Regions from separate parts of the Plantactinospora sp. WMMB334 genome, predicted to be linked through region 2. Evidence: riboswitches for the same ligand, from Rfam matches in the RefSeq annotation. Region 2 holds a riboswitch; the other holds the start of a gene.

Region 1 (5,261 bases), 5.3 Mb from region 2:
CGGCGCCCATCTGTATGCGACGGTCGCAACTCGCCTCGCCCAGTACTCGTCTGCGCCGCCATCGACCGGCCCGAACCTACGAACCCTCCCCGCCTGGGCACCAATAGCGTCCCTTGCCGAGATGGCCGGCTGGATGGCATTGGAAAGTGGCGCGAAGGCAATGGCCTCTCGGCATCTGTTGCGCGCCAGCGCGGCTGCCGCCGCAAGCGGCGATACTCAACTAGCTGCTCAGATCCACGCAAGCCTCAGCCATTGCGCCCGCCAGGACGGCGACGCGCACGCTGCTGTCTCGCACGCCGATGCCGGATTCGCGCACCTTCGCAAAGGTCCTTCGCACGGTCCACTTGAGGCCCGGTTGCACGCGATGCGCGCATGCGGGTTGGCCGCGAGCGGACGGCCGGTCGAGGCTGTGGCGGCGATCACCGCCGCCGACACGGCATATCAGCGCGAGTGCAGCTCCTCCTCGCAGTGGTTGAGCCCGTTCGACGATGCATCGCTCGCCTCGGAGGCAGCCTGGTGTTTCCTCCGAGTCGGCGACTTCACCGAGGCGGCCAGGCAGTTGCACCAGGCACTCGCCGGCCGTCAAGGTGGCCAGGTGCGTAGCCGGGCCTTCGCCCAGGTCGCGCTTGCAACCGCGCTACTCGGCCAGGGACAGGCGGAAGAGGCGTGCCCGCTGATCCGCGAGGTACTCGCCTCCACCGTGAACCTCGGCTCCGCCGTGCTCGTCGCCCGTCTCACGCATGTAGCGCTGCTACTCCGATCCCACTCGAAGCGATGTGGCGAGGCTTCCGAGGTGATCGAGCAACTTCGACAGGCTCTGCTTGAACGGGCATGGATCGGTACCAGCGGCGCCCTGCACGAGCCACCAGCAGGACACCCGCCGCTATGACACCTCGGGAACAGCGACCACTCTACGAACGCGACGGCGACGCCTGGGACGCGTACCTCGCCGAAGGCAACGCCAGGCAGGCGCGCAAGCGCGTCGGTGCGGATGCGCTCATCCGGAACCATCGGGGCGAAATCCTGCTGGTGGATCCGAGCTACAAGCCCGACTGGGACCTTCCAGGCGGCATGGCCGAACACCACGAACCACCGCGCCAGGCCGCCGAGCGTGAGCTACGCGAAGAGCTTGGCCTCGAACTGTCGCTCGGGATCATGCTGGTGGTCGACTGGGTGGCCCCCCATGGGCCCTGGGACGACAGCCTCATGTTCGTCTTCGACGGCGGCGTCCTCGACGACCGACGCATCACGTCGCTACGCCCGACAGACCCGGAGATCGAGGCCTTCCAGTTCTTCTCCCTGGCAGATGCGACAACGGTACTCAGGCCGTACGTGTGGCGACGGCTGGACCGGGCAGTGGCGGCCGCCACCGACGGCGCAGCGCGTTATCTTCATACTTCGGTGCTCGCAGACGGTGATTTGTGAGTGCCGTGGCTCACGTGGACGTCAGCTCTCTCGACTGCCGCTCGCGTCGATATCCCGTGCACAGCCGCTGAGCGCCGGCAGGAAAAGGTCGATGGCGATCGTCATCCGTGTGACGAATTCCGACCGGGTGGCCACCTCGTACTTTATGCCGGCGGCGGTGGACCGCAGCGTTCGGGCCATGTCCCCGGCCGTTCCCTCGCACCCGGCGGGAAGGACCTCCGCCAGAGCGTTCGCGACCATCTCGACGAAGCGCTGAGGATAGGCCGTGACGCTGGACCCCAGCAGGGCCGGGTTGGTCTCGATGAGCACCGCGACCTCCGCCGCCATGGAGCCGATATAGCGGCCGGTCCACAGGTCGAAGGCTTCGACCAGTGTCCGGCGCAGCGTCCTCCGTCGCGGCGGGGTTGACCACGAGCGGACCGCGACGTCCCAGCCGAGCACGAAGCAGCAGAGCGCCGTTCCCGTGCTCGTGACCGCGGTCCAGCCACCTGCCGACCAGAGCGTGGTCGCGGCAGCGGAGCCGATGGCGGCACCGACGAAGTTGCCGGTCGCCAGCGCCGTGTTGAGCCGGCTGCGTGCCTCGTGGGAGAGGGCGAACAGCCGCGCCCGGTTGAGGAGGGCCTGCCACCCTGTCACGCCAAGGCGCACGATCAAGGCGCCGGCCCCGCGAGGCCCTCCGGCTCCCGCCACGACCGCCACGCCCCCGCCGAAGGACGTTCCGCTGGCGGGACCGATGGTGCTACGGTCGCCGACAGAGGTCATGAGCGCCAGCGCCAAGCCCCGGCTCGCTGGCCGGCTACCCTCCGTTCGCGGGCGGGGTGCCCCGGGTGAGGACCGGGCTCGGCACACCGGTGCCGGGCAAGCCGCGAGAGGAGCTGCCTGCCGATGATCCCGTCCTCCGGCGACATCACAGTGCCCAATGGACAGACCGCACGGTTCGGCCCGGTACGACTCCGACCCGCTGATGCGAGCGACGCCGAGCAGATCGCGGTGCTGCACGCGGAGAGCTGGCGCCGGCACTACCGGGGCGCCTACGCCGACTCGTTCCTCGACGGCGACGTCGTGGCCGACCGCCGCTCGGTGTGGTCGGCGCGCCTGGCCGCACCGACCAACAGCGAGACCATCATCGCCGAGCACGACGGCCGGCTGGTGGGCTTCGTCCACGTCGTGTTCGACGACGACCCGACGTGGGGCAGCCTCGTGGACAACCTGCACGTCGTCCACGACCAGCGCCGGACCGGCATCGGTACCCAGCTTCTGGGCCGTGCCGCCCGAGCCGTCGCCGAGCGGGCGACCGGCAACGCGATGCATCTGTGGGTGTTGCAGCAGAACACCGCCGCCCAGCAGTTCTACCGGTCACGCGGAGCCACCTGCGTGGCGGCGGCGACGGTGCCACCGCCGGGCGGTGACCCGACCCGGCTCAACGACGCTCCCCGCTGCTTCCGATTGGCGTGGCCCGACGTAACCGAATCCGGCGGAGCGGCAACGCGCTGATCTGCCGCACCGGGGTGTCCCGGTCTTCGTGTCGGGCGTATTGCCGCCGCTCGGCGAACCGCGTCCTCGGCAAGGGCGGGCGTCAGGACTGCGCGGCGAGAGGGCCTCCGTCGCCGAACCTCCAGGTCGGATACCGCTCCGTCAGGTAACCGCGATGGCCGTCCCAGTCGGCCGGCCCGAGCAACCGCACCGGCGACACGCGCAACCGGTCCGGTCCGGTCCGGTCCTCCGCGTCCTGTTTGTAGCCCCACGCGAAGCCGACCAGAGGGACGACGAGCCGCCGGTCACCGTCCCACGGACCGATGGTCAGGAAGCTGTGCGCCTGCCACTGCACCACTCCGGAACGCCAACGGGAAGGAGCGTCGAAGAGCGTCGGTCGAAACCCGTACCAGGCGAAGGGCGCGCTGGAGTCGGCAAACAGATCGAAGGGGTCGATCTCGAACCCCGCTGCCGCGCCGGGATCGCGGACCAACTGCACCCAGCCCAACAGCGACCGGTAGCCACGAGCGCTGAACTCGACAGACGCGGTACAGACCGGCATGCCCCGGTCCCGCTCGCTCTTGCCGACGGCCATCGGGTCGACGTTCGGCACGACCTCCACCAACACCCGACCATGCTCGTCACCGACGTCGAACCGAATCTCCATTCAGGCATCCTGCCACCTCGCCACCACACCCGACTGCCGCGATCGGCGCGGTGGCCCGGGTACGCCCGCCGCGCCGACCGCCCCGGCTGACCTGCGTCCGAACCTGCCGATACGGTGTTCGGCGTGCTGCCACATGATCGCCTCGTGTTCCGGTACCTCATGGACTTCGGCGGCGGCGAGCGGGATGTCGTGTCCTTACTGGAGCCTGACTGGGTATATCAACACGGGCTACACCCCGAGGCGGTCCTGGCAGTTGTCGGCGGCGGCGCCGACCGCGGCGAGTTGACGCCGGCCGACGTGCGGGAAAGCGGTCCGTTCCTTCGGCTGCTGTCGAGGGTGATCTTCGAAAACGTCACGAACAACGGCGACATCTGCCGGGAGGCCGATGTCCAGGGCAGCGGCTACGTGTATCTGCTGGACGCCCGCACACCTGACCCGGCAGGCCGGGTTTCTTCGGAGGACATCATCGGCGCCGTCCAGGTCAATGCCGGAAAGCCGGTGTCAGGGTCCTACCAGCACAACCCGAAACACCGGCTCTTCACCGTCAATGGATGGTTTCGCCTTCCGGACGACCTCGAGACGGCACTGCAGCATCGGCTCCGTGCACAGGGCGCCGCGTGAACGTCCCCCACGCCTGCCGCCACGACCTGTGTCCGGCCGAGCCCGAGCGCGCGCCGGCCCTCGGCGACCACCGGCGGGTGCGGAAGCGTACCGCTCCTCGGGGTCGAGCCCGGCGGTCGGCTCGTCCACCACGAAGCCTGCCGGCCGGCAGTCGCTCGAACCGGCACCTGACCGCCCACATCCAGAGATCGAATACCGGCGATGGATCGGGCGCGTTCCAGAAGGCAGGAAGCGGAAATGATCTTGTAACGCCGAAGAAAGCAGCAGCTCGGACGATGCTCCTTACCCCCATCCGACTGGAGGTCGCATTGTCCAGCATTCCGGATCGGCTCCGGCCGACACCCCGGCGCCTGACCGCCGTCCTGGTCCCCGTCCTCACCGCAGCACTCACCGCCACCGTCGTCTCCGTCATCGACCGCTCCCCCGAACCGGCGGCGATGGCGCTGCCACCGGTCACCGGCACCGTCGCCGGGGTCACCGGACCGACCGAGATCCGCAGCGTCGCGTACGCCCAGGCCGTCAACGCGGCGAAGGCGAAGAAGCCCAAGGTCACCGTGATCGGCACCGGCGGCACCATCTCCGGCGTCGCCACCTCCCGCAGCAGTTTCACCGAATACCGGTCCGGCCAGATCGCCATCGGTGACCTGGTGGCCCGGCTCCAGCCGGAGATCGGCCAGGTCGCCGACGTCTCGACGGTGCAGTTCGGCAACAAGGGCTCCGGCGGCTACACCATCGCCGAGTTCCACGCGCTCACCCTGGCCGTCGAGTCGGCGCTGAAGAAGTCGGACGCGGTCGTGGTGACCAGCGGCACCGACACGATGGAGGAGTTCGCGTACTGGCTGGACCTGACCGTGCGGAGCCGCAAGCCTGTGGTGATGACCGGGGCGATGCGGCCCTGGGCGGCGGTGACCCCGGACGGGCCGCAGGTGATCGGCGCCGACGGACCGGCCAACCTCTACAACTCGATCGTGCTGGCGGCCAGCCAGGCGACCTACTGCTACGGCACCGTACTGATGCTCGGCGACGAGTTCCACGCCGCCCGGGACGTCACCAAGACCAGCTCATACCGGATGGA
Region 2 (5,261 bases):
CCCGACGAGTGCGGCGACGACGGCGGTTTCCGGGCCACCGGATACGGTTCGGGACGCCCGGGACCGGCGGGACGGGAACGACCTGCGCGGGTTCGACCGGGTCGTCAGCGGGTAGTCCCCGCCATGCGCTCCGTCCGGGACACCGTGGCCAGAAGCCCCAAGGAGCTTGACAAGGAGCGGGTCGCCGACCTGGCGAGGGAGTTCCGGCAGCGGTCCCGGGCGACCGTGAAGGACCGCTGGCACGCCGTACGGTTCAATCTCGTGTTGGCGCTCCAGGCCGGGGTGGCGGCGGCGCTGGCCTGGGTCGGCTCGCATGAGTTCCTCGGCAACCCGTCGCCGGTCTTCGCGCCGATCGCCGCCATCGGCACCCTCGCCTCCTCGGTCGGCCAGCGGCTGCGCCGCACCGTCGAGTTGATCATCGGGGTCGCGGTCGGCATCGGCCTCGGCGACGCGCTGGTCTTCGCCGCCGGCACCGGGCCCTGGCAGCTCGGCCTGATCGTCTTTCTGGCGATCGTGACCACGATCTTCCTCGGCGGCGGTCCGGCCGTCGTGACCCAGGCGGCCGCGACCGCCGTGCTGATCGTGACCGTGCAGAGCCGGGCGGAGGCGAACATCGAGGCACCCCGGGTGATCGACGCGCTGATCGGCGGATTCGCGGGGCTCGTGGTTATCACCCTGCTGCTGCCGTTGAACCCGCTGCGGGTGGTCGACCGGGCGGCCCGGCCCGCGCTCGGCCGGCTCGCCGAGGAGCTCACCGAGACCGCGGAAGCGATCAGGACCCGGGACCCCGGTCGGGCCCAGGCCGCCCTCGACCGGCTGCGCGAGGTGGAGAGCCACATGCAGGGTTTCGAGGAGGCGCTGGAGGGCGGCCGGGAGACCTCCGTCCTGTCGCCGGTGCGCTGGCACCGCCGGGGTGCGCTGACCCAGTACGTGGAGAGTTCCGAGTACATCGAACATGCCGTACACAACAGTGGCACCCTGATCCGGCGGGCGGTCACCGCCATCGAGGACGGGGAGCCGATCCCGGAGGAGATGTCCGCGGCGGTCGGCCTGCTGGCCGAGTCGGTGCGGCTGCTCCGCAAGGACCTCGGGCACGGGGTACGCCCGGAGGCCACCCGGGAGCAGGCGTTGCAGGCGATCGGCCAGGCCGGCCGGGCGTACGCGGAGGGGGTCGGGTTCTCCGGCAGCGTGGTGATCGCGCAGGTGCGTACCACCGGAAGCGACCTGCTCCGGGCGACCGGGATCGAACGGCTGGAGGCCAACCAGCTGGTGCGCCGGGCGGCGGGCGGGCATGCCGGCGAGGCCGCCGAGACGGCCGCCGGAGAGCCCGGCGTGCCCGCGTCGGACCGCCCCTCCGACACCCCGTCGTCGGAGGCCGGCCCCGTTGCCCGGTAGCCCGTGGGCCGGTGGACGGGCGTTACCGGGGCGGCGGCCCGTCGAGGGCCGCGAGGGCGGCCAACAGGCGGTCGACGTGCGCCGCCGTGCTGCCCAGCCCGATGCTGGCCCGCAACGCGGTCGGTGGCAGGTCCGGCCGCCCGCTCCGGGTGGCCGCCTCGGTGAGCAGCCGCCGGGCCAGCGGGTGTGCGCAGAACAGGCCGTCGCGCAGCCCGATCTGCCAGCCTCGGGCGAGGTCGGCGGCGACCGTCGCCGAGTCCCGGCCGGCGACCACGAACGAGACGATCCCGACCCGGGGCGCGTCCGTGTCGAAGGTACGGAGTTCGACCACCTCCGGCAGCGCGGCCAGCCCGGTGCGCAGGCGGGCGAGCAGCGCCTGCTCGGCGGCGCGCAGCGCGACCCGGTCCGCGCCGGCCAGCGCGGTGCAGACGGCGGCCAGTGCGACCGCGCCGAGCAGGTTGGGGGTGCCGGCCTCGTGCCGCCCGGGTCCGGTCGCCCAGCGGACGTCGTGGGTGGCGGCCCCGACCCCGAGGGTGGCCCCGCCACCGGCCAGGTACGGCGGCGCGGTGTCCAGCCAGTCGGCCCGTCCGGCGAGTACGCCGATCCCGAACGGGGCGTAGAGCTTGTGTCCGGAAACGGCGACATAGTCGACGGTCAGGGCGGCGATGTCCACCTCCGCGTGCGGGGCGAGCTGTGCGGCGTCCAGCGCGATCCGGGCGCCGTGCCGGTGGGCGACCCGGGCCAGCTCGGCGACCGGCCAGCACTCGCCGGTGACGTTGCCGGCCCCGGCCACCGTGACCAGGACCGGTGCGCCGCCGCCGTCTCCCCGGCGCAGCTCACGCAGGGCCGCGTCGACCGCCCGGACGGCGTCGCCGGCCGAGCCGGGCACCGGCAACCGGACCGCTCCGGCGGGCCAGGGCAGCAGGTTGGCGTGGTGCTCGGCGGCGAAGGTCACCACCCGGCAACCGGGCGGCAGGGCCCGGGCCAGCAGGTTCAGCGCGTCGGTGGTGTTCCGGGTGAAGACGACGTGGTCGTCGGGGCGTACCCCGAGGAAGTCGCCGACGCACCGCCGGGCCCGCTCGTAGGCGTGGGTGCTGCGCCGGGAGAGCGCGCCGGCGCCCCGGTGCACGCTGCCGTACCAGGGCAGCAGCTCGGCCACCGCGTCGGCGGCGGCCCGCGCGCAGGGTGCGGTGGCGGCGTAGTCGAGGTTGACCTGTCCGGGTACGCCGAGCACGTCGAGCGGCCCGGAACGGCTCGTCCCCGACGGCGCCGGCAGCGCGTCGAGCGGCTCGGCGGGGTGGGCGGATGCGGACACGAGGGTGCTGCCCATCGGGATACCTCCGGTCTCAGGGACCCCGGTGCGGGCGGGAGCGGGGTCCGCGCTTGCCCGGCGCGCTTCCGCACCGAGCCCGGTCATCACCCGGGGCACCCCACCGCGAACCTCGACGAGGGTTGCCGGCCAGCAAGCCGGGGCTTGGACGCTGGCACTCGTGACCTGGCCGGAAGCATAGCCGGACCGGCCGCCGTGCGACCAGGCCGTCCAGCGGGGGCGGATCTGGTCCGGCCGGACTGTCCGGAGGAACTACGCTGACCACATGGCCGACACCCCACCCGGTGCGGCGGCGGCGCAGCCGCCGTCGCCGATTCCGCCGTGGCCGCCCACCCCGCCGCCCCAGTCACCGCCGTCGCCGGTGGCGGGCGCGGTGCCGGAGGGTGCGGCGACGCCCGAGAAGCGGAGCCGGGCCCGCCTGCTGGCGATGATCGGGGCGATCGCGCTCATCGTCACCTGCGCGGTGCTGATGGCGATCGAGCTGGTGCAGCCGGCCGGGATCACGCCGCCGCTGGTCGGGCTGGCCGCGGCCTCGTTGCCGGTGCCGGTGCTGGTCGCCTGCTTCCTCTGGCTCGACCGGTACGACCCCGAGCCGGTCAGGTACCTCCTCTTCTGTCTCGGCTGGGGCGCGGCGGTGTCGACGTACGCGTCGCTGCGGACGAACACCTTCGCCGGCGACACCCTGGAGCTGCCCCTCCCGCTGGTCGGGGTGTTGGTGGCGCCCTTCATCGAGGAGTTGACCAAGGCGCTCGGCCCGTTGCTGCTGCTCGTCTACCAGCGCCGGAAGTGGGCCGGGATCACCGACGGCATCGTCTACTGTGGCCTGTCGGCGGTCGGGTTCGCCATGGTGGAGAACATCCTCTACTTCGGCCTGCACGGCTACGCCGAGGGCGTCGACCAGTACGGGCCGGCGACCGGCGCGCAGAACGTCTTCGGCATCTTCATCCTGCGCGTACTGATCAGCGGCTTCGCCCACCCGCTCTTCACCGCGATGACCGGCATCGGTCTCGGCATCGCCGCCCGCTCGGCCAGCCGCGCGATCCGGATCCTCGCCCCGCTGGCCGGTCTGCTGCTGGCGATGATCCTGCACGGCACGTGGAATCTCGCCGCGACCCTGACCCAGGTCGCCGGGGAGCCACTGATCCTGCTCTACAGCTACGTCGGCCTGATGGTGCCGATCTTCCTGGGCGTGGTCGGCCTCGCCGTCTGGGTGCGGAGCTGGGAGGGGCGGCTCACCCAGCGACGGCTGCCCGAGTACGTGCGGGCGGGCTGGCTCACCCCGCCCGAGCTGGCCGCGCTCGGCACGCTCGGCCGGCGGCACGCGGCCCGCCGCTGGGCCCGCCGGGTGGCCGGGGACGAGGGCGTGAAGGCGATGCGGAGGTTGCAGGCCGCCGCGACCAGACTGGCGCTGCTCCGGGACGGGCTGGTGCGCGGGCTGGAGACCCGGCCGGGGCGGCTGGCCCAGGGGCTGGGCGAGGAGCGCCGGCTGCTCGACGCGATCCAGGCCACCCGGCGGGTCTTCGTGGGCCGTGATCCGCAGGCGCCGGTCGGGATCTGGGACGGCAGCCGTTACCACCTGGCCTTCCCGGACGGCTCCCGGCGCAGTCTGGCGGCCCCGGCCGAGCCGGTGGTGCCGATCCCGGTGGTGCTGGTGACGCCGCCGCGACCGCCGGCCCCGGTCGGCACCGGCTATCCGCCCCCGCCGCCGGGTTACGGCGCCCCGCCGCCGGGTTACGGCGCACCGCCCGGTTACGGCGCCCAGTCACCGCCCGGTTACGGCGCCCAGTCACCGCCCGGTTACGGCGCCCAGTCACCGCCCGGTTACGGCGGCCCGCCCGGTTACGGGGCCCAGCCGCCGTCCGGCCACGGCGGCCCGTCGCCGGCCGGACACGGTTGGCCGCCGCCCGGCCCGCACGGTGGGCCGGGCCGGGCCTAGAGCGGGCCCTGGAGGCCCTGAAACTAGAGGTAGAGCCCGGTGGAGTCGGTCTCCACCCGCCTGGCGGCCACGGCGTGCACATCCCGCTCGCGGAGCAGCACATACTCCCGACCGTGCAGTTCCACCTCGGAGCGGTCGTCGGGATCGAAGAGCACCCGGTCACCGGAGACGATGGAGCGGACGTTCGGACCGACGCCCACCGCGGTCGCCCAGGCGAGCCGCCGCCCCATCGAAGCGGTTGCCGGGATGACGATGCCGGCGGTCGAGCGCCGCTCGCCCTCGCTGCCGTCCGTCCGCACCAGCACCCGGTCGTGCAGCAGTCGGATCGGCAGGCCGTCGTCGTTGTTCTCCTCGGCGATCACGACGGTGACGGTACCGTGCGCCACCGCTGGCGGAGTTGGTGGCGTCGGCCCGCTGGCCGCACCGGGCCGACCTGTGCCGGTGCGGCTACCGTAGGGAGGCCGATTCCGCCGCCGGGTCGACGCGGATGCCCCGGCGGCCGCCGTGGGAGGTGCGCGCTTGCGCCGTTTCGATGAGCTACGAGCAAGGATCCGTCGCGCGTACGCGTCCGGACGGTCGTCGGACCCCTCCGCCGGGCAC

Evidence for each region. Region 2 has a riboswitch for S-adenosylmethionine ahead of ACN27G_RS33915 (aminotransferase class V-fold PLP-dependent enzyme). Riboswitches for the same ligand answer to the same signal wherever they lie in the genome.
Region 1: linked by a shared signal. The riboswitch ahead of ACN27G_RS10765 (GNAT family N-acetyltransferase) and the one ahead of ACN27G_RS33915 (aminotransferase class V-fold PLP-dependent enzyme) in region 2 are both predicted to bind S-adenosylmethionine.

The regions. Positions count from the first base shown of each region.
Region 1 is NZ_JBMHME010000002.1:2,535,611-2,540,871, reverse strand. Features, by position in the region: gene ACN27G_RS10780 (DNA-binding protein) at 1-889, shown strand, start outside; gene ACN27G_RS10775 (NUDIX domain-containing protein) at 886-1,425, shown strand; gene ACN27G_RS10770 (hypothetical protein) at 1,447-2,202, opposite strand; SAM riboswitch class IV at 2,182-2,296, shown strand; gene ACN27G_RS10765 (GNAT family N-acetyltransferase) at 2,311-2,919, shown strand; gene ACN27G_RS10760 (hypothetical protein) at 3,002-3,565, opposite strand; gene ACN27G_RS10755 (hypothetical protein) at 3,680-4,186, shown strand; gene ACN27G_RS10750 (asparaginase) at 4,495-5,261, shown strand, end outside.
Region 2 is NZ_JBMHME010000002.1:7,815,966-7,821,226, forward strand. Features, by position in the region: gene ACN27G_RS33910 (FUSC family protein) at 145-1,395, shown strand; gene ACN27G_RS33915 (aminotransferase class V-fold PLP-dependent enzyme) at 1,418-2,725, opposite strand; SAM riboswitch class IV at 2,770-2,891, opposite strand; gene ACN27G_RS33920 (PrsW family intramembrane metalloprotease) at 2,949-4,661, shown strand; gene ACN27G_RS33925 (GroES family chaperonin) at 4,685-5,023, opposite strand; gene ACN27G_RS33930 (AI-2E family transporter) at 5,166-5,261, shown strand, end outside.